DNA from 4 places in the Pseudomonas fungipugnans genome. Region 4 is predicted to be linked to each of the others. Evidence: predicted binding sites of a transcription regulator. Region 4 holds the regulator's gene; each other region holds the start of a gene.
The links. The regulator FliA, encoded in region 4, starts transcription of late flagellar genes. The targets are predictions, from matches to a motif close to CTAAAGTTTNNNNNNNNNNNGCCGNTAA.
Positions count from the first base shown of each region.

Region 1 (4,213 bases), 310 kb from region 4:
GCGGTGGCGTCGCCGTGGGCAACGCCGATCTGGTGGGCGAAGCGGACTACGAGGCCGAAGGCCACACCTATCGCCTGAAAAACGGCGCCGTGGTGATCGCGGCAATCACCTCCTGCACCAACACCTCCAACCCGAGTGTGATGATGGCGGCGGGTCTGGTGGCGAAGAAAGCCGTGGAAAAAGGCCTCAAGCGCAAACCGTGGGTCAAGAGTTCGCTGGCGCCCGGCTCGAAAGTGGTCACCGATTACTACAAGGCAGCGGGTCTGACGCAATACCTTGATGAACTCGGTTTCGCGCTGGTCGGTTACGGCTGCACCACCTGCATCGGCAATTCCGGGCCGCTGCCGGAGCCGATCGAGAAAGCCATTCAGAAAGCCGACCTGGCCGTGGCCTCGGTGCTGTCCGGCAACCGTAACTTTGAAGGCCGGGTGCATCCGCTGGTGAAAACCAACTGGCTGGCCTCCCCGCCGCTGGTGGTCGCTTACGCGTTGGCCGGTACGGTGCGCATCGACATCAGTAGCGAATCCCTGGGCGATGACAAGGACGGCCATCCGGTTTACCTGCGCGACATCTGGCCCAGCACCCAGGAAATTGCCGAGGCGGTGAATCAGGTCAACACGTCGATGTTCCACAAGGAATACGCCGAAGTGTTTGCCGGTGATGAACAGTGGCAAGCCATCGAAGTGCCGCAAGCGGCGACTTATGTGTGGCAGGAAGATTCGACGTACATCCAGCATCCGCCGTTTTTTGATGACATCAGCGGCCCGCTGCCGGTGATTCAGGACGTGAAAAAAGCCAACGTGCTGGCGCTGCTCGGCGACTCGGTGACCACCGACCATATCTCCCCTGCCGGCAATATCAAGGTCGACAGCCCGGCCGGCCATTACCTGCGTGAGAAAGGCGTCGAGCCGCGCGACTTCAACTCTTATGGTTCGCGTCGCGGCAATCATGAAGTGATGATGCGCGGCACGTTCGCCAACATCCGCATTCGCAACGAGATGCTCGGTGGCGAAGAAGGTGGCAACACGATCTACATTCCTACCGGCGAGAAGCTGCCGATCTACGATGCCGCCATGCGTTATCAAGCGGCGGGCACGCCACTGGTGGTGATTGCCGGGCAGGAATATGGCACCGGGTCGAGCCGCGACTGGGCGGCCAAGGGCACCAATCTGCTGGGTGTGAAAGCGGTCATTGCCGAGAGTTTCGAGCGGATTCACCGCTCCAACCTGGTGGGCATGGGCGTGCTGCCGTTGCAGTTCAAGCTGGATCAGAACCGCAAGAGCTTGAACCTGACCGGCAAGGAAACCGTGGACATTCTCGGCCTGACCGGCGTCGAGGTGACGCCACGGATGAACCTGACGCTGGTCATCACCCGTGAAGACGGCAGCAGCGAGAAGGTCGAGGTGTTGTGCCGCATTGATACGCTCAATGAGGTTGAGTACTTCAAGTCAGGGGGGATTTTGCATTACGTGCTGCGGCAGCTGATTGCCTCATAAACGCGTGCTGACACAGACACCGCCTTCGGGCGGTGTTTTTGTTTGTGTCTGTCTATAATCGCGCCCCTTGAACATCGCATACCTCTGTGGCGAGGGCGCTTGCTCCCGCTCGACTGCGAAGCAGGCGCAAATCCAGCCAATGCAAATCACTGTCATCACAGGGTTTTGGGCCGCTTCGCAACCCAGCGGGAGCAAGCTCCCTCGCCACAAAAGCACTTCAGCCTCAAAGGACTCTTTTATGCTCGCTCTGCCATGGATCCACCTGGCACTTCTCTCCATCGGCTATGCCCTGGCGCTGATCTACGGCCATCTCGGCTGGCTGGCCGCCATTTCTATCGGGCTGTTGCTGTTTGCCGGCTATGCCGTACGCCAACAACAGGTGCAGCTCGGTCGCTACCTCGGTCACGGCCTGTTCATTTTCCTGGCGCTGGCCCTGGCCATGCACTGGCTTCCCGGTTTCCACAACGGCCGGGCCATCGCCGCGCAACGCTTCACTGCCGACGCCGTACCGTTCGCGATGTACCTGAACCTCGACAAGCCCCTGATCGGCTTCTGGCTGCTGCTGGTCTGCCCCTGGATTGTCGCCCGGCGCTCACTGCGGCTGTCGGTTTATGCCACGGCCATGGCCCTGGCCGTCAGTTCGGTACTGGCCCTGGGCGGCGCATTGCTGCTGGGCATGATCAGTTGGGCACCGAAATGGCCGGATCAGACCTGGCTATGGGTGCTGAACAACTTGCTGCTGGTGACCCTGGTCGAGGAAGCGCTGTTTCGCGGCTATGTCCAGGGCGGCCTGAGCCGGTATTTCAAGCACCTGCCCTACGGCGAAAACCTCGCACTGTTGCTGGCCTCGCTGTTGTTCGGCCTGGTGCACATGGGCGCTGGATGGCAATGGACGTTGCTGGCAGGGCTGGCAGGTGTCGGCTATGGTCTGGCCTACCGTTTCGGCGGGCTGGGGGCGGCCATTGCCACCCATTTCGGCCTGAATCTGCTGCACTTCGCCCTGTTCACCTACCCGATGCTTGCCAGCTGAGGCAACGGCCGTTTTGCGACGGACCGCTGATTTATTGAAAAATTATTTCAATTTATTCCTGACGACGCCGACAACCTCTCAAAGCCTTGCGGATTGAAAAAGCCATGCGTAATAACCAGCCCATTACACAACGCGAACGGACCTTCCCGGCTCAGCAACGGTTGATTTCCACAACCGACGCCAAAGGCGTGATCACTTACTGCAACGACGCGTTTGTTGAAATCAGTGGGTTTTCCCGTGAAGAGTTGATCCGTGCGCCGCACAACCTGGTTCGTCACCCTGACGTCCCGGCGGCGGTGTTCGCGCATATGTGGGGCACATTGAAACAAGGCTTGCCATGGATGGGCATTGTCAAGAATCGCTGCAAGACCGGTGATCACTACTGGGTCAACGCCTATGTCACACCGGTTTTCGAAGGCAATCAGGTCATCGGTTACGAGTCGGTGCGGATCAAACCCACCGCCGAACAGATCCGCCGTGCCGAAGCGCTCTACCAACGCATCAACCAGGGCAAGTCGGCGATTCCTTCAACCGATAAATGGCTGCCGGTGCTGCAGGACTGGCTGCCGTTCATTCTGGTCAGCCAACTGAGCTTCATGATCGGCGCTTCGCTGAACTCCCATTGGGGGTTTGCATTGGCGGCCGGTCTGTCGGTGCCGCTGGGCCTGATGGGTTTGAGCTGGCAACAGCGCGGCCTCAAGCGCCTGCTGGTGTTGGCCGGACAAACCACCTCCGACCCGCTGATCGCGCAGATGTACACCGACAGCCGTGGCGCCCAGGCGCGACTGGAGATGTCGATTCTCAGCCAGGAAGCCCGCCTGAAAACCTGCCTGACCCGTCTGCAGGACACCGCCGAGCACCTGACCGAGCAAGCGCGGCAGTCCGACACCCTGGCCCACAACAGCTCCAGTGGCCTGGAACGTCAGCGCGTCGAAACCGAACAAGTGGCCACGGCCGTCAACCAGATGGCCGCTACCACGCAGGAAGTCGCCAGCCACGTGCAGCGCACCGCCGACGCGACTCAGGAAGCCAATCGCCTGACCGGTCGCGGTCGTGACATTGCCGGTGAAACCCGTGAAGCCATTCAGCGTCTGTCGGTGGTGGTCGGTGAAACCGGCCTGACCGTGACGCAACTGGCCAAGGACAGCGACGAAATCGGTGGCGTGGTCGATGTGATCAAAGGCATCGCCGACCAGACCAACCTGCTGGCCTTGAACGCCGCCATCGAAGCGGCCCGTGCCGGCGAGATGGGGCGTGGTTTTGCGGTGGTGGCCGATGAAGTGCGGCAACTGGCCCAACGCACCAGCGAGTCCACCGGGCAGATCCATGCCCTGATCGCCAAGCTGCAACAGACGGCCAATACCGCCGTGCAAACCATGGACGCCGGGCACCGCCAGGCGGAAGAAGGTGTGGCGCGAGTGCTGGAGGCGGATCAGGCACTGATCGGCATCAGCGAAGCGGTGGCGCACATCACCGACATGACCACGCAGATCGCCGCAGCGACCGAGGAGCAAAGCTCGGTGGCCGAGGAGATCAGCCGCAACATCAGCAACATCTCGCAACTGGCCGATCAGACCTCGGAACAGGCGCATAACTCGGCATTGTTGAGTGAAGAGCTGACCAAGACCGCGAATACCCAGTATTCGTTGGTGGAGCGGTTTAACCGCTGATAGCTGTTGAAAGACAA
Region 1 is NZ_JARBWL010000002.1:2,360,204-2,364,416, reverse strand. Features, by position in the region: gene acnA (aconitate hydratase AcnA) at 1-1,496, shown strand, start outside; gene POF45_RS25920 (CPBP family intramembrane glutamic endopeptidase) at 1,735-2,526, shown strand; gene POF45_RS25915 (methyl-accepting chemotaxis protein) at 2,631-4,196, shown strand.
Region 1: POF45_RS25915 (methyl-accepting chemotaxis protein) is a predicted target of FliA. The motif match lies at 2,573-2,600, and genes of this name have one in related genera.

Region 2 (4,213 bases), 1.2 Mb from region 4:
CGCAGTGGGCAACCCGGCATGGATGCCGGGTTAGCCGCCCCCGGCCATGGATGGCCGATGGCGGCGGGCCCACGGAGCAGGACCGGAGCGAGGGCATGCCGAGCCTGGGCGAGGCACCGAACGACAGGGGCAAAAGCGCTTTGGTTACTTTCGCGCTTTTCGAAAGTGACTCGCTGTAAGAGCGAAACCCTAGGCGGCCGTTACCGCAGCAATGGATATGTACACCACCCTCAAAACCTCAGTCGCCTGACACAAAGCCATCGCGAGCAAGCTCGCTCCCACAATTGATCGATGCGCATCTGCAAACGACAGGTTGGCTACCAAGCCGCCTTCGCGGGCAAGCCTCGCTCCTACAGGGATCGTGCCCACGCTGAAAATGAAAGCCGCACAAAAAAGCCGACATCTCTGTCGGCTTGATTGTTGTGGGTCACTGCTTAGGCGGATCCGCCGGCTTGGCCGGTTCGCCCGGTTTCGGCGCAGCATCCTCAAACAGATTCAAACGCTCGCGCAGCTCATGGGCCGGCACCGGTTGCTTGTCCGCAGGCAAGGCATTCGGATCGACCGGTGTGGCCGGCGTGCCCGGGGCTTCACCTGGCGCGCCCTGCCCCGGTATGGGTGCAGGCTCTGAACCTTGCGAACCTTCGATGGCTGCCTGGGCCTTCTTGGTCAGGACGACAATATCGATGCGGCGGTTGACCGGGTTGAACGGGTTTTCCCGATCGAACAGGGCCGACGAGGCATAACCGACGACGCGTGCCACTTGCGAGTCCGGGTAGCTGCCTGCCACCAAAGCACGACGGGCGGCGTTGGCACGGTTGGCCGACAATTCCCAGTTGCCGAAATCGCCGGTGCCGGTGTACGGCTTGGCATCGGTGTGGCCGCTGATGCTGATCTTGTTCGGCACCGCCTTGATGGTGTCGGCCATGGCCAGCAGGATGTCTTCGAAATACGGTTTCAGGCGCGCACTGCCCGAGTCGAACATCGGCCGGTTCTCGGCATCCATGATCTGGATACGCAAGCCGTTCGGGGTGATCTCGAACAGGATCTGGTCCTTGAACTTCTGCAGTTGCGGGTTCTCGTTGACCTTGTTTTGCAGTTCTTGCAGCAGCAGTTCCAGACGCTCTTTTTCGACCTGCTCGGCCATGCCCTCAACCTGATCGGTATCGACTGTCACCTTGTCCGGTTGCGGCTGGGATTTCACCTCGGGGTTGAGGGTATTTTCCGGCGCCAGGGTCGGTGTGCCGCCCAGGTCGATGATGTACGGCGTGCCGCTTTCGGAGAAGCCGACCGGGTCCTTGAAGTAACCGGCGATGGCGATCTTCTGTTCCGGCGTCGCGGTGGACAACAGCCACAGCACCAGGAAGAACGCCATCATCGCCGTGGCGAAGTCAGCGAAGGCAATTTTCCAGGCGCCCCCGTGATGCCCACCGGCGATGCGCTTGACGCGCTTGATGATTATCGGCTGATTATTTTCCATGACTTAGCGACCGCGAACCGCTTGTTCCAGCTCAGCGAAGCTAGGACGGTGTGCCGGGTACAGAACCTTGCGCCCGAACTCCACCGCCAGCGAAGGCGGCATGCCGGAAGCCGATGCCACCAAAGAGGCCTTGATGGCTTCGTAGACGTTCAGTTCTTCCTTGGCGTCGTGGGCCAGGGAGTGAGCCAGCGGGCCGAAGAAACCGTAGGCCGCAAGAATACCGAAGAAGGTACCGACCAGTGCCGCACCCACGTGCAGGCCGATGGATTTCTGATCGCCTTCACCCAGGGATGCCATGGTCACCACGATACCCAGTACCGCCGCGACGATACCGAAACCGGGCATGGCGTCGGCGATGCCGTTCACTGCATGGGAGGGGTGTTCGAGGTCTTCCTTGAGGCTGTACAGCTCCATGTCGAACAGGCCTTCCAGCTCGTGCGGAGCCATGTTGCCGGAGGACATGATGCGCAGGTAGTCGCAGATGAACGCGGTCATGCGTTCGTCTTTGAGCACGGCCGGGTACTTGGCGAAAATCGGGCTCGCGGAGGCGTCTTCGATATCGCCTTCGATGGCCATCATGCCTTCGCGGCGGCTCTTGTTGAGGATCTCGTAGATCAGGCCCAGCACTTCAAGGTAGAAGGTGTGGGTGAAGCGCGAACTGAACATGCCCAGGGATTTCTTGAGCACGTGCATCGTCATGTAGCCGGGGTTGGCCTGGAGGAATGCACCAAGGGCCGCACCACCGATGATCATCACCTCGAAGGGCTGGATCAGGGCGGCAATCTTGCCGTGGGAAAGCACGTATCCGCCGAGCACGCTCGCGAATACGACGATGATGCCGATAATTTTAGCCATAGGTAGGAGAGTACTTACTGAGTCGGGTTCAAGGTCATATTCGGAAGTTAAAAAATCTCTTCTTCTACTTATCGGCAAAACTGCGCCAGACTATAGCCAGTTCAGGCGAAAAGCCAATTTAGCCCGCGCCGGGCGTGTTTGCAGCCGATGATGATCCCGTCCAGCCATGGCTAATGAAACGAACGTTCCAACTGCAAAACCGACCACGCTCGAAGGCTGGGTCAAGCTTCTCGATGGCGTGCGCCTGCCGGTTCCGCAGGAAAGTCACGACCGCGTCTGCAGGGCCATTCGCGATAACCGCAGCTCACTGCGCGACATCGCCAATCTGATGCAGGACAGCCCCGCCCTGGCGCTCAGCGTGATCCGCGAAGCCAATCGGCATACCCAGGGCAGCATGACCGAGACGGCAGAAAACCTGGAAGTGGCGATCAATCGGCTCGGGCTCACACGCACCGAAGAACTGCTCGCCCGCCTGCCTGCAGTGCCACAAGCGCAGATCCCCGTTGCCTTGCGTCAGCTGCAATTGATCAGCCAGCACGCGACGCAACAGGCCAACGGTTTTTTTGCCAGCCGCCTGGCGCGGCTGTGGCAGGACATTCACTGGGGCAGCCTGCTGTTCCTCTCGCCGCTGTGGCCCCTGGCGTTGACTCACCCCAAGTTGCTCGAAGAATGGGAACTGCGGGTGATCCACAAGGGCGAGTCGGCGCACACGGTGGAAAAGCAATTGTTCGGTGTGCGCCTGCTGCAAATCTGCCAGACGCTGGTGGATATCTGGCGCCTGCCAATCTGGGTGCAGCAGGGTTATCGGCTGCTGCTCACCGAGCAACGCGAACTGGTGAAAGTCCTGCGCATTGCCCGCGATAGCGAACACCCACTGCGCCAGCAAAACCGCCTGGATGACGATCCGACCCTGCGCAACTGGCTCAATCAGCCGGCCAATACCGTGCTACTGGCCAACGGCCTGGCGTTGTCGGCGCAACAGGCCTGGGATTGCCCGCACAGTCAGCGCTGGCAGTACCTGACCAGCCTGTACCTGCAAATGCCGATGGACGAGGTGCAGCAGCAATTGCACCAACAGGCCGCCAACAGCGCCCGCCAGCACGCCATGCCGGACCTCTGGCACCCGGCAATCTCATTGTTGTGGCCATGGGGCCAGAACCGTGTTCATGCTGGCCTGCTGCCCGCACCGGCGCCGACCACCGAAGACCTGTCCCAGTGGCGCAAGCAATGTGCCGAATTGCTGGAGGAGCCGAGTCGCTTCACCAACGCCATGCACCTGACCAATTCGGCACGCGATGCACTGGTCGCCTGCGGCATGCAGCGGGTGATGATCCTGATGGCCGACCGCACGCACGCCAACCTGCGAGTGCATCAAACGGCAGGGCTGCCCAAAGAGGTAGCCGGCCTGAGTTTTGTGGTCAGCCAAAGTCCGGTATTGCAACGCTTGCTCGCACAGCAGGCCCAGGTTCGCCTGACCCCGACCAACAACGCCCAATTCTCCGCACTGCTGCCCGCCAGCCTGCGTTCGCAGTTTCGTGGCGAGCATCTGCTGCTGCGCTCACTGGTCAACAATGGCCGGGTAATAATGGTGGTCGTGGCCGATCAGGGCGGCGGGCCGTTCTCGGAAATCACCGTGCAAGCCTTCGGCAAAACCGCACAGTGTATCGAGAAAGCGCTGCGCAGCTTTAGCCAACGCGGCCAATGATGCTGCGTTACAATCTCCCCCTTTGTGCTCTGGAGACCTCAAATGTCTGACTTCTCTGGCTTGCCGCTCGTGATCGAACCGAGCGACTTGCTCCCTCGGCTCGACGCCCGCGAACTGATTCTGGTGGACCTGACCAGCCACGCCCGCTACACCGAGGGCCATATCCCCGGCGCGCG
Region 2 is NZ_JARBWL010000002.1:858,835-863,047, reverse strand. Features, by position in the region: gene motB (flagellar motor protein MotB) at 428-1,477, opposite strand; gene motA (flagellar motor stator protein MotA) at 1,481-2,332, opposite strand; gene POF45_RS18790 (HDOD domain-containing protein) at 2,499-4,037, shown strand; gene rhdA (thiosulfate sulfurtransferase) at 4,080-4,213, shown strand, end outside.
Region 2: motA (flagellar motor stator protein MotA) is a predicted target of FliA. The motif match lies at 2,401-2,428, and genes of this name have one in related genera.

Region 3 (4,213 bases), 1.7 Mb from region 4:
GCGAAGCTCTTGATCGAAGCCCCGGTAAACGGCGGCCGTAACTATAACGGTCCTAAGGTAGCGAAATTCCTTGTCGGGTAAGTTCCGACCTGCACGAATGGCGTAACGATGGCGGCGCTGTCTCCACCCGAGACTCAGTGAAATTGAAATCGCTGTGAAGATGCAGTGTATCCGCGGCTAGACGGAAAGACCCCGTGAACCTTTACTATAGCTTTGCACTGGACTTTGAATTTGCTTGTGTAGGATAGGTGGGAGGCTTTGAAGCGTGGACGCCAGTTCGCGTGGAGCCAACCTTGAAATACCACCCTGGCAACTTTGAGGTTCTAACTCAGGTCCGTTATCCGGATCGAGGACAGTGTATGGTGGGTAGTTTGACTGGGGCGGTCTCCTCCTAAAGAGTAACGGAGGAGTACGAAGGTGCGCTCAGACCGGTCGGAAATCGGTCGTAGAGTATAAAGGCAAAAGCGCGCTTGACTGCGAGACAGACACGTCGAGCAGGTACGAAAGTAGGTCTTAGTGATCCGGTGGTTCTGTATGGAAGGGCCATCGCTCAACGGATAAAAGGTACTCCGGGGATAACAGGCTGATACCGCCCAAGAGTTCATATCGACGGCGGTGTTTGGCACCTCGATGTCGGCTCATCACATCCTGGGGCTGAAGCCGGTCCCAAGGGTATGGCTGTTCGCCATTTAAAGTGGTACGCGAGCTGGGTTTAGAACGTCGTGAGACAGTTCGGTCCCTATCTGCCGTGGACGTTTGAGATTTGAGAGGGGCTGCTCCTAGTACGAGAGGACCGGAGTGGACGAACCTCTGGTGTTCCGGTTGTCACGCCAGTGGCATTGCCGGGTAGCTATGTTCGGAATAGATAACCGCTGAAAGCATCTAAGCGGGAAACTAGCCTCAAGATGAGATCTCACTGGGACCTTGAGTCCCCTGAAGGGCCGTCGAAGACTACGACGTTGATAGGTTGGGTGTGTAAGCGCTGTGAGGCGTTGAGCTAACCAATACTAATTGCCCGTGAGGCTTGACCATATAACACCCAAGCAATTTGCTGACTCGAAAGAGCACCAGATTGCGGTGTGTGAAGACGAAACGAACCGAAAGTTCGAGAAACAAACACACAAATCTATCGCATACCCATTCGCTGGAGCGTGATCCGTAAGGAACACGAGCTGGCTACCGAATTTCTTGACGACCATAGAGCATTGGAACCACCTGATCCCATCCCGAACTCAGCAGTGAAACGATGCATCGCCGATGGTAGTGTGGGGTTTCCCCATGTGAGAGTAGGTCATCGTCAAGATTAAATTCCGAAACCCCTATCTGCGTATGCAGGTAGGGGTTTTGTTTTAGTAGAAGTCACCGATTTTTGCTGGCACGTTACTGATGTAACGGACCGGTCACAGAATTTCTTGACGACCATAGAGCATTGGAACCACCTGATCCCATCCCGAACTCAGCAGTGAAACGATGCATCGCCGATGGTAGTGTGGGGTTTCCCCATGTGAGAGTAGGTCATCGTCAAGATTGAATTCCGAAACCCCTGTTTGCTAACGCAGACAGGGGTTTTGTCGTTTCAGGGCAGATAAATCTGTCTGCCTAGCTCAAGGGCTCACCCAGCTTGGTAATTTTTCACCACCCGAGTGTGTCGTGGAGGCTGAAAAATGCCGTCCAAAAAGCCAAAGCAAAGGCTCTGGGACGCCGTTCGGCGGGAATCAGAGCAGAATGTCAGGCATTTCGCACAAAAGCCTAAGATTTCTGCGCCTCGTGCCGACAGACTGGTGAGACATGCGTGCACCAAAGTAGAGCGACCTCAGAAAGTCGCCTGCGCTGTTACATGGAATGTTGCAACCCGGAACGCATCCCCACTTTCTGCATAAGAAGTCCCATGAAATGAATCTCAAGTTCAGCCATAAAATCCTTCTGGCCGCCTCTGGCGTCGTGGTCCTGGCTTTCGCGTTGTTCACTTTGTACAACGACTATCTGCAGCGAAACACCATCCGCCAGAACCTCGAATCATCCGTTCAGCAAGCCGGCGACCTGACCGCCAGCAGCGTGCAGAACTGGATGAGTGGCCGCGTGCTGGTGTTGGAAAGCCTCGCGCAGAACGTCGCCCATCAAGGTGCGAATGCCGACTTCCCGGGGCTGGTGGATCAACCCGCCTTCACCTCGAACTTCCAGTTCACCTATGTCGGTCAGGCTAACGGTGTATTCACCCAGCGGCCTGACGCGAAAATGCCAGACGGCTACGACCCTCGTCAGCGTCCCTGGTACAAACAGGCCGTGATGGCTGACAAGACCATGCTGACGCCGCCGTACATGGCCGCGGTCGGTGGTCTGGTGGTGACTATCGCCATGCCGGTGAAGAAGAACGGGGAACTGCTGGGCGTCGTCGGCGGTGACCTGAGCCTGGAAACTCTGGTGAAGATCATCAACTCGGTGGATTTCGGCGGCATCGGCCACGCTTTTCTGGTCAGCGCCGACGGCCAAGTGATCGTCAGCCCTGACAAAGACCAGGTGATGAAGAACCTCAAAGACATCTACCCGGGTTCCAATGTCCGCATCGAAAAGGGCAATCAGGACGTGGAGCTGAACAAGCAGGATCGCATCCTCTCGTTCACCCCGGTCACTGGCCTGCCGAATGCCGAGTGGTACATCGGTCTGTCGATCGACAAGGATAAGGCCTACGCCCCGCTGAGCCAATTCCGCACCTCGGCCCTGATCGCGATGTTTATCGCTGTGAGCGCCATTGCCGTACTGCTGAGCCTGTTGATCAACGTGCTGATGCGCCCGCTGACCACCATGGGCCGTGCGATGAAAGACATCGCCCAGGGCGAAGGTGACCTGACCCGTCGTCTGGTCGTGGAAAGTAAAGATGAATTCGGTGAGCTCGGCGGCGCATTCAACCAGTTCGTTGAGCGGATTCACGCGTCGATTTCCGAAGTGTCGTCGGCTACCCGCCAGGTGCACGATCTTTCGCAGCGCGTGATGGCTTCGTCCAACGCTTCGATCATCGGTTCAGACGAACAAAGCGCCCGCACCAACAGCGTGGCTGCGGCGATCAACGAACTGGGTGCCGCCACCCAGGAAATCGCCCGTAACGCCGCCGATGCCTCGCAGCATGCCAGTGGCGCCAGCGAGCAGGCCGATGACGGTCGTCAGGTGGTGGAAAAAACCATTCTGGCCATGACCGAGTTGTCGCAGAAGATCAGCCTGTCCTGCACCCAGATCGAAACCCTGAATGCCAGTACCGACAACATCGGTCACATTCTTGACGTGATCAAAGGCATCTCCCAGCAAACCAACCTGCTGGCGCTGAACGCGGCCATTGAAGCGGCTCGCGCCGGTGAAGCCGGTCGTGGGTTTGCAGTAGTAGCGGACGAAGTGCGCAACCTTGCTCACCGTACCCAGGAGTCGGCCGAGGAGATTCACAAGATGATCACCTCGCTGCAAATCGGTTCGCGTGAAGCAGTGACCACCATGAACGCCAGCCAGGCCTCCAGCGAAGAGAGTGTTGAAGTGGCGAATCAGGCGGGCTTGCGTCTGGTGAGCGTGACCCAGCGCATCGGCGAAATCGACGGGATGAACCAATCGGTGGCCGCCGCGACCGAAGAGCAGACGGCGGTGGTGGAAACCCTCAACGTCGACGTCAACCAGATCAACCTGCTGAACCAGCAGAGTGTGGCCAACCTCAATGAAACGTTGAAGGACTGTGATGCACTGTCGCTACAGGCCAACCGGCTGAAGCAGTTGGTAGACAGCTTCAAGATCTGATCAGTATCAGGCGAGAATTCGGAGCAATGGTTAGGCGAATTCTCGCCAGGTACGCTTGCCTGGCGCTTACGTCCCGGACGCTGGGCTGGCAAGGTAGCGAGTGATGGCATCCACACCACGGTTCAGATGCTGCTGGAGCAGCGTGACCGATCGCTCGACATCTCGACTCTCGACTGCTTGCAACAGCGCCCGGTGATCGTCCTGGGAGAGTTTGCCCAGGCCCATGGTTTCCAGGTTGAAGCGCAGGAACCGCTCCTCTTCGTGCAACCCCGCATCCACCAGGCGCAACAGCCGTCGGTTGGGTGCCTTGTTGTACAGGGTCATGTGGAACAGTCGATTGAGCCGACTGATTTCGGCGTAGTCATCGACGCTTTCCAGCTCATCGATACAGCAGGCCGCCAGCTCGAAATCTTCGTTATCGAGCAGCGGAATCGAACAA
Region 3 is NZ_JARBWL010000002.1:362,420-366,632, forward strand. Features, by position in the region: rRNA gene POF45_RS16675 (23S ribosomal RNA) at 1-1,032, shown strand, start outside; rRNA gene rrf (5S ribosomal RNA) at 1,188-1,303, shown strand; rRNA gene rrf (5S ribosomal RNA) at 1,412-1,527, shown strand; gene POF45_RS16690 (methyl-accepting chemotaxis protein) at 1,894-3,774, shown strand; gene POF45_RS16695 (GntR family transcriptional regulator) at 3,841-4,213, opposite strand, start outside.
Region 3: POF45_RS16690 (methyl-accepting chemotaxis protein) is a predicted target of FliA. The motif match lies at 1,750-1,777, and genes of this name have one in related genera.

Region 4 (4,213 bases):
AACACGTTCTCGGCGATGTGACAGCACTCCACCAGCTCATTGAGCTGGAGGAAGCCGGCGCCCCCTTTTACAGTGTGAAAACCGCGAAAAATTGCATTGAGCAAATCCGCATCATCCGGTCGGCTTTCCAGCTCGACCAGTTGCTCGGACAGTTGCTCTAGAATCTCGCCGGCCTCAACCAGGAAATCCTGAAGGATCTCTTCATCGGCGCCGAAGCTCATTAAGGGGGTGCTCCTACAGGTCTAAAAACCTAAAAAACCTAAAATGCTAAAACTCTAAAATCCTAGGCTGGATAACAAATCGTCCACATCGTCCTGACCGGACACAACATCTTCTCTTTTATCGGCATGAATCTGCGGACCTTCACCCTGAGAGAGATGTTTTTGCGGATCTTTTTCAGCAAGCATCGCTTCACGGTCATGTTCGATGCCCGCAAAGCGGTCCACCTGGCTTGCCATGAGTACGAGCTTGAGCAGGTTGCTTTCGACTTCGGTGACCAATTGGGTCACGCGCTTGATCACCTGACCGGTGAGGTCCTGGTAATCCTGGGCCAGCAGGATGTCGTTGAGGTTGCTCGACACCACGCGGTTGTCTTCGCGGCTGCGGGTCAGAAAACCGTCGACCCGACGGGCCAGTTCGCGAAACTCTTCAGCCCCGACTTCGCGGCGCATGAAACGGCCCCAGTCGGTGCTCAATGCCTGGGCTTCTTCGCTCAGGCTGTTGATCAGCGGCGTGGCGTTTTCCACCAGGTCCATGGTGCGGTTGGCCGCGGCCTCGGTCAGCTTGACCACATACCCCAGACGCTCGGTGGCGTCGGTGATTTGCGACACTTCCTCGGCTTGCGGCATGTTCGGGTCAATCTGGAAATTGACGATCGCGCTGTGCAGCTCGCGAGTGAGCTTGCCCACTTCCTGATACAGGCCGCGGTCACGGGTCTGGTTGAGCTCATGGATCAGTTGCACCGCATCGCCGAACCTGCCTTTTTCAAGGCTTTCGACCAGTTCGACCGCATGTTTTTTCAGAGTCGATTCAAAATCGCCCTGTGAAGATTCGTTATGCTCCATAGCTCCCCCGTGGCGCAGTTGCTCAACCGATGCGTTCGAAAATCTTCTCGATTTTTTCTTTCAACGCCTGGGCCGTGAAGGGTTTGACCACATAGCCGTTAACACCGGCCTGGGCCGCTTCGATGATCTGTTCGCGCTTGGCTTCAGCGGTCACCATCAATACCGGCAGGTGCTTGAGCTTTTCATCGGCGCGCACGTGGCGCAGCAAATCGATACCGGTCATGCCAGGCATGTTCCAGTCCGTTACCAGAAAGTCGATGCTCCCGCTGTTGAGAACAGGGATAGCCGTAGTGCCATCGTCCGCCTCGACCGTGTTGGTGAACCCAAGGTCACGCAACAGGTTTTTAATGATCCGCCGCATCGTTGAGAAGTCATCAACGATGAGGATTTTCATGTTCTTGTCCAATTCGACCTCCAAGCAGTCTTAAACGCGTCCAGCACCTGGACGCGCCATTTCAATCAATCAGGCAAAGCACTCAAATGACTGTCTGGAACACAACACAACAAGACCGGTGCCGTTCACAACCGCACCAGCCTGGTTTGCAGTCCCCACACTGCCTTCAGCGCGCTCGCCACTCCCCCAAACGCCCCCGCAAACGGGCCGCGCACTGGCTGTGTAACTGGCTGACCCGCGATTCGCTGACCCCCAGGACCTCACCGATTTCCTTGAGGTTCAGCTCTTCGTCGTAGTACAGCGCCAACACCAGTCGCTCACGCTCCGGCAAATTGGCAATCGCGTCCGCCAGTGCGGCCTGGAAACGTTCGTCTTCCAGATCGCGTGACGGCTCAAGATGAGCACTGGCGCCATCCTCGTGCAGCCCTTCGTGTTCGCCGTCCTGCAACAGGTCGTCGAAACTGAACAGGCGGCTGCCCAAGGTATCGTTCAAAATCCCGTAATAATCGTCGAGACTCAATTGGAGTTCGGCCGCAACCTCGTGATCTTTAGCGTCACGGCCGGTTTTAGCTTCAATAGAGCGAATTGCGTCGCTGACCATCCGGGTATTGCGGTGGACCGAGCGTGGCGCCCAGTCCCCTTTGCGTACTTCATCGAGCATCGCGCCGCGGATCCGGATCCCCGCGTACGTTTCAAAACTGGCGCCTTTGCTGGCGTCGTATTTGGTCGAGACTTCCAGCAGGCCGATCATCCCGGCCTGAATAAGATCTTCAACCTGCACACTTGCCGGCAGACGCGCCAGCAAGTGATAGGCAATGCGTTTGACCAGCGGCGCGTAACGCTCGATCAGCTCGTACTGCGCATCACGTGCCGATTTTTTGTAGAGGTTGTAACCGCTGGCTGTCATACCACTGGCCCTGCTGTCTGTTGCACGAGGCGCTCGACGAAGAATTCCAGATGCCCGCGCGGGTTCGCCGGCAGCGGCCAGGTGTCGACCTTCTGTGCAATGGCCTTGAACGCCAGCGCGCACTTGGAGCGCGGAAAGGCTTCGTAGACTGCACGCTGCTTCTGCACGGCCTTGCGCACGCTTTCGTCGTAAGGCACCGCACCGACGTATTGTAAGGCGACATCGAGGAAGCGATCCGTGACCTTGGTCAACTTGGCGAACAGGTTGCGACCTTCCTGCGGGCTCTGGGCCATGTTGGCCAGGACGCGGAAGCGGTTCATGCCGTAATCGCGATTCAGCAGTTTGATCAGCGCGTAGGCGTCGGTGATCGAGGTCGGTTCGTCGCACACCACCAGCAGCACTTCCTGGGCTGCGCGAACAAAGCTGACGACCGAGTCACCAATACCCGCAGCGGTGTCGATCACCAGTACATCGAGGTTGTCGCCGATGTCGCTGAACGCCTGAATCAGGCCGGCGTGTTGCGCCGGGCTCAGATGAACCATGCTCTGGGTGCCGGACGCCGCCGGGACGATGCGGATTCCGCCCGGCCCCTGCAACAGCACGTCGCGCAGCTCACAGCGGCCTTCGATCACATCGGCCAGGGTGCGTTTGGGCGTCAGTCCGAGCAGGACGTCGACGTTCGCCAGCCCCAGATCGGCGTCCAGCAGCATGACCCTGCGGCCAAGCTCAGCCAGAGCCAGGGACAAATTCACTGACACGTTAGTCTTCCCGACGCCACCCTTGCCGCCGGTCACCGCGATCACCTGTACGGGATGCATGCTGCCCATGTTATTTCTTTACCTTGTCTTGCATAGACGGAGGCCACATTACTGGCTGCGCGTTCACCAACGGAACAATGCATGGCAGACCATCGATGTAGGTACAAAAACTGTTCATTACTACCTTAGCCAACCTGCTTGGTCGGGCTGTGGTAAATATCAGCGAACATGTCAGCCATGGCTTCCTCGCTGGGTTCTTCCTGCATTTGCACGCTTACGGCGCGACTGACCAACTGATGACGACGCGGCAGATGCAAATCATCCGGGATCCGCGGGCCATCGGTGAGGTAAGCCACTGGCAACTCATGACTGATGGCCAGGCTCAACACCTCGCCCAGACTTGCCGTTTCATCCAGTTTAGTCAGGATGCACCCGGCCAGCCCGCAGCGCTTGTAACTGTGATAAGCGGCAGTCAGTACCTGTTTCTGGCTGGTAGTGGCCAGGACCAGATAATTCTTCGATTTGATGCCACGACCGGCCAGGCTTTCGAGCTGCATGCGCAAGGCCGGATCGCTGGCTTGCAGGCCGGCGGTATCGATCAGGATCACGCGCTTGCGCAGCAGGGGGTCCAGCGCCTGCACCAGGGACTGCCCCGGATCGACGTGGGTCACCGACACATTGAGAATCCGGCCCAGGGTTTTCAGCTGTTCCTGGGCGCCAATGCGATAGCTGTCCATGCTCACCAGCGCGATGTTCTGTGCGCCGTACTTGAGTACATAACGGGCGGCGAGCTTGGCCAGGGTGGTGGTCTTGCCCATGCCGGCAGGGCCGACCATGGCAATCACACCGCCCTCTTCCAGCGGCTCGACTTCCGGGGTGGCAATCATCCGCGCCAGGTGCGCCAGCAACATGCGCCAGGCCTGACGAGGCTCTTCAATATCGCTAATCAGTGCCAGCAGGTCACGCGACAACGGACCGGACAGGCCGATGCGTTGCAGGCGGCGCCACAGGTTGGCCTGGGCCGGACGGCTGCCTTGCAGCTGATTCCAGGCCAGGGAACCGAGCTGGACTTCCATCAGTTCGCGCAGGC
Region 4 is NZ_JARBWL010000002.1:2,054,793-2,059,005, reverse strand. Features, by position in the region: gene POF45_RS24520 (chemotaxis protein CheA) at 1-221, opposite strand, end outside; gene POF45_RS24515 (protein phosphatase CheZ) at 276-1,064, opposite strand; gene POF45_RS24510 (chemotaxis response regulator CheY) at 1,087-1,458, opposite strand; gene fliA (RNA polymerase sigma factor FliA) at 1,625-2,365, opposite strand; gene fleN (flagellar synthesis regulator FleN) at 2,362-3,192, opposite strand; gene flhF (flagellar biosynthesis GTPase FlhF) at 3,309-4,213, opposite strand, start outside.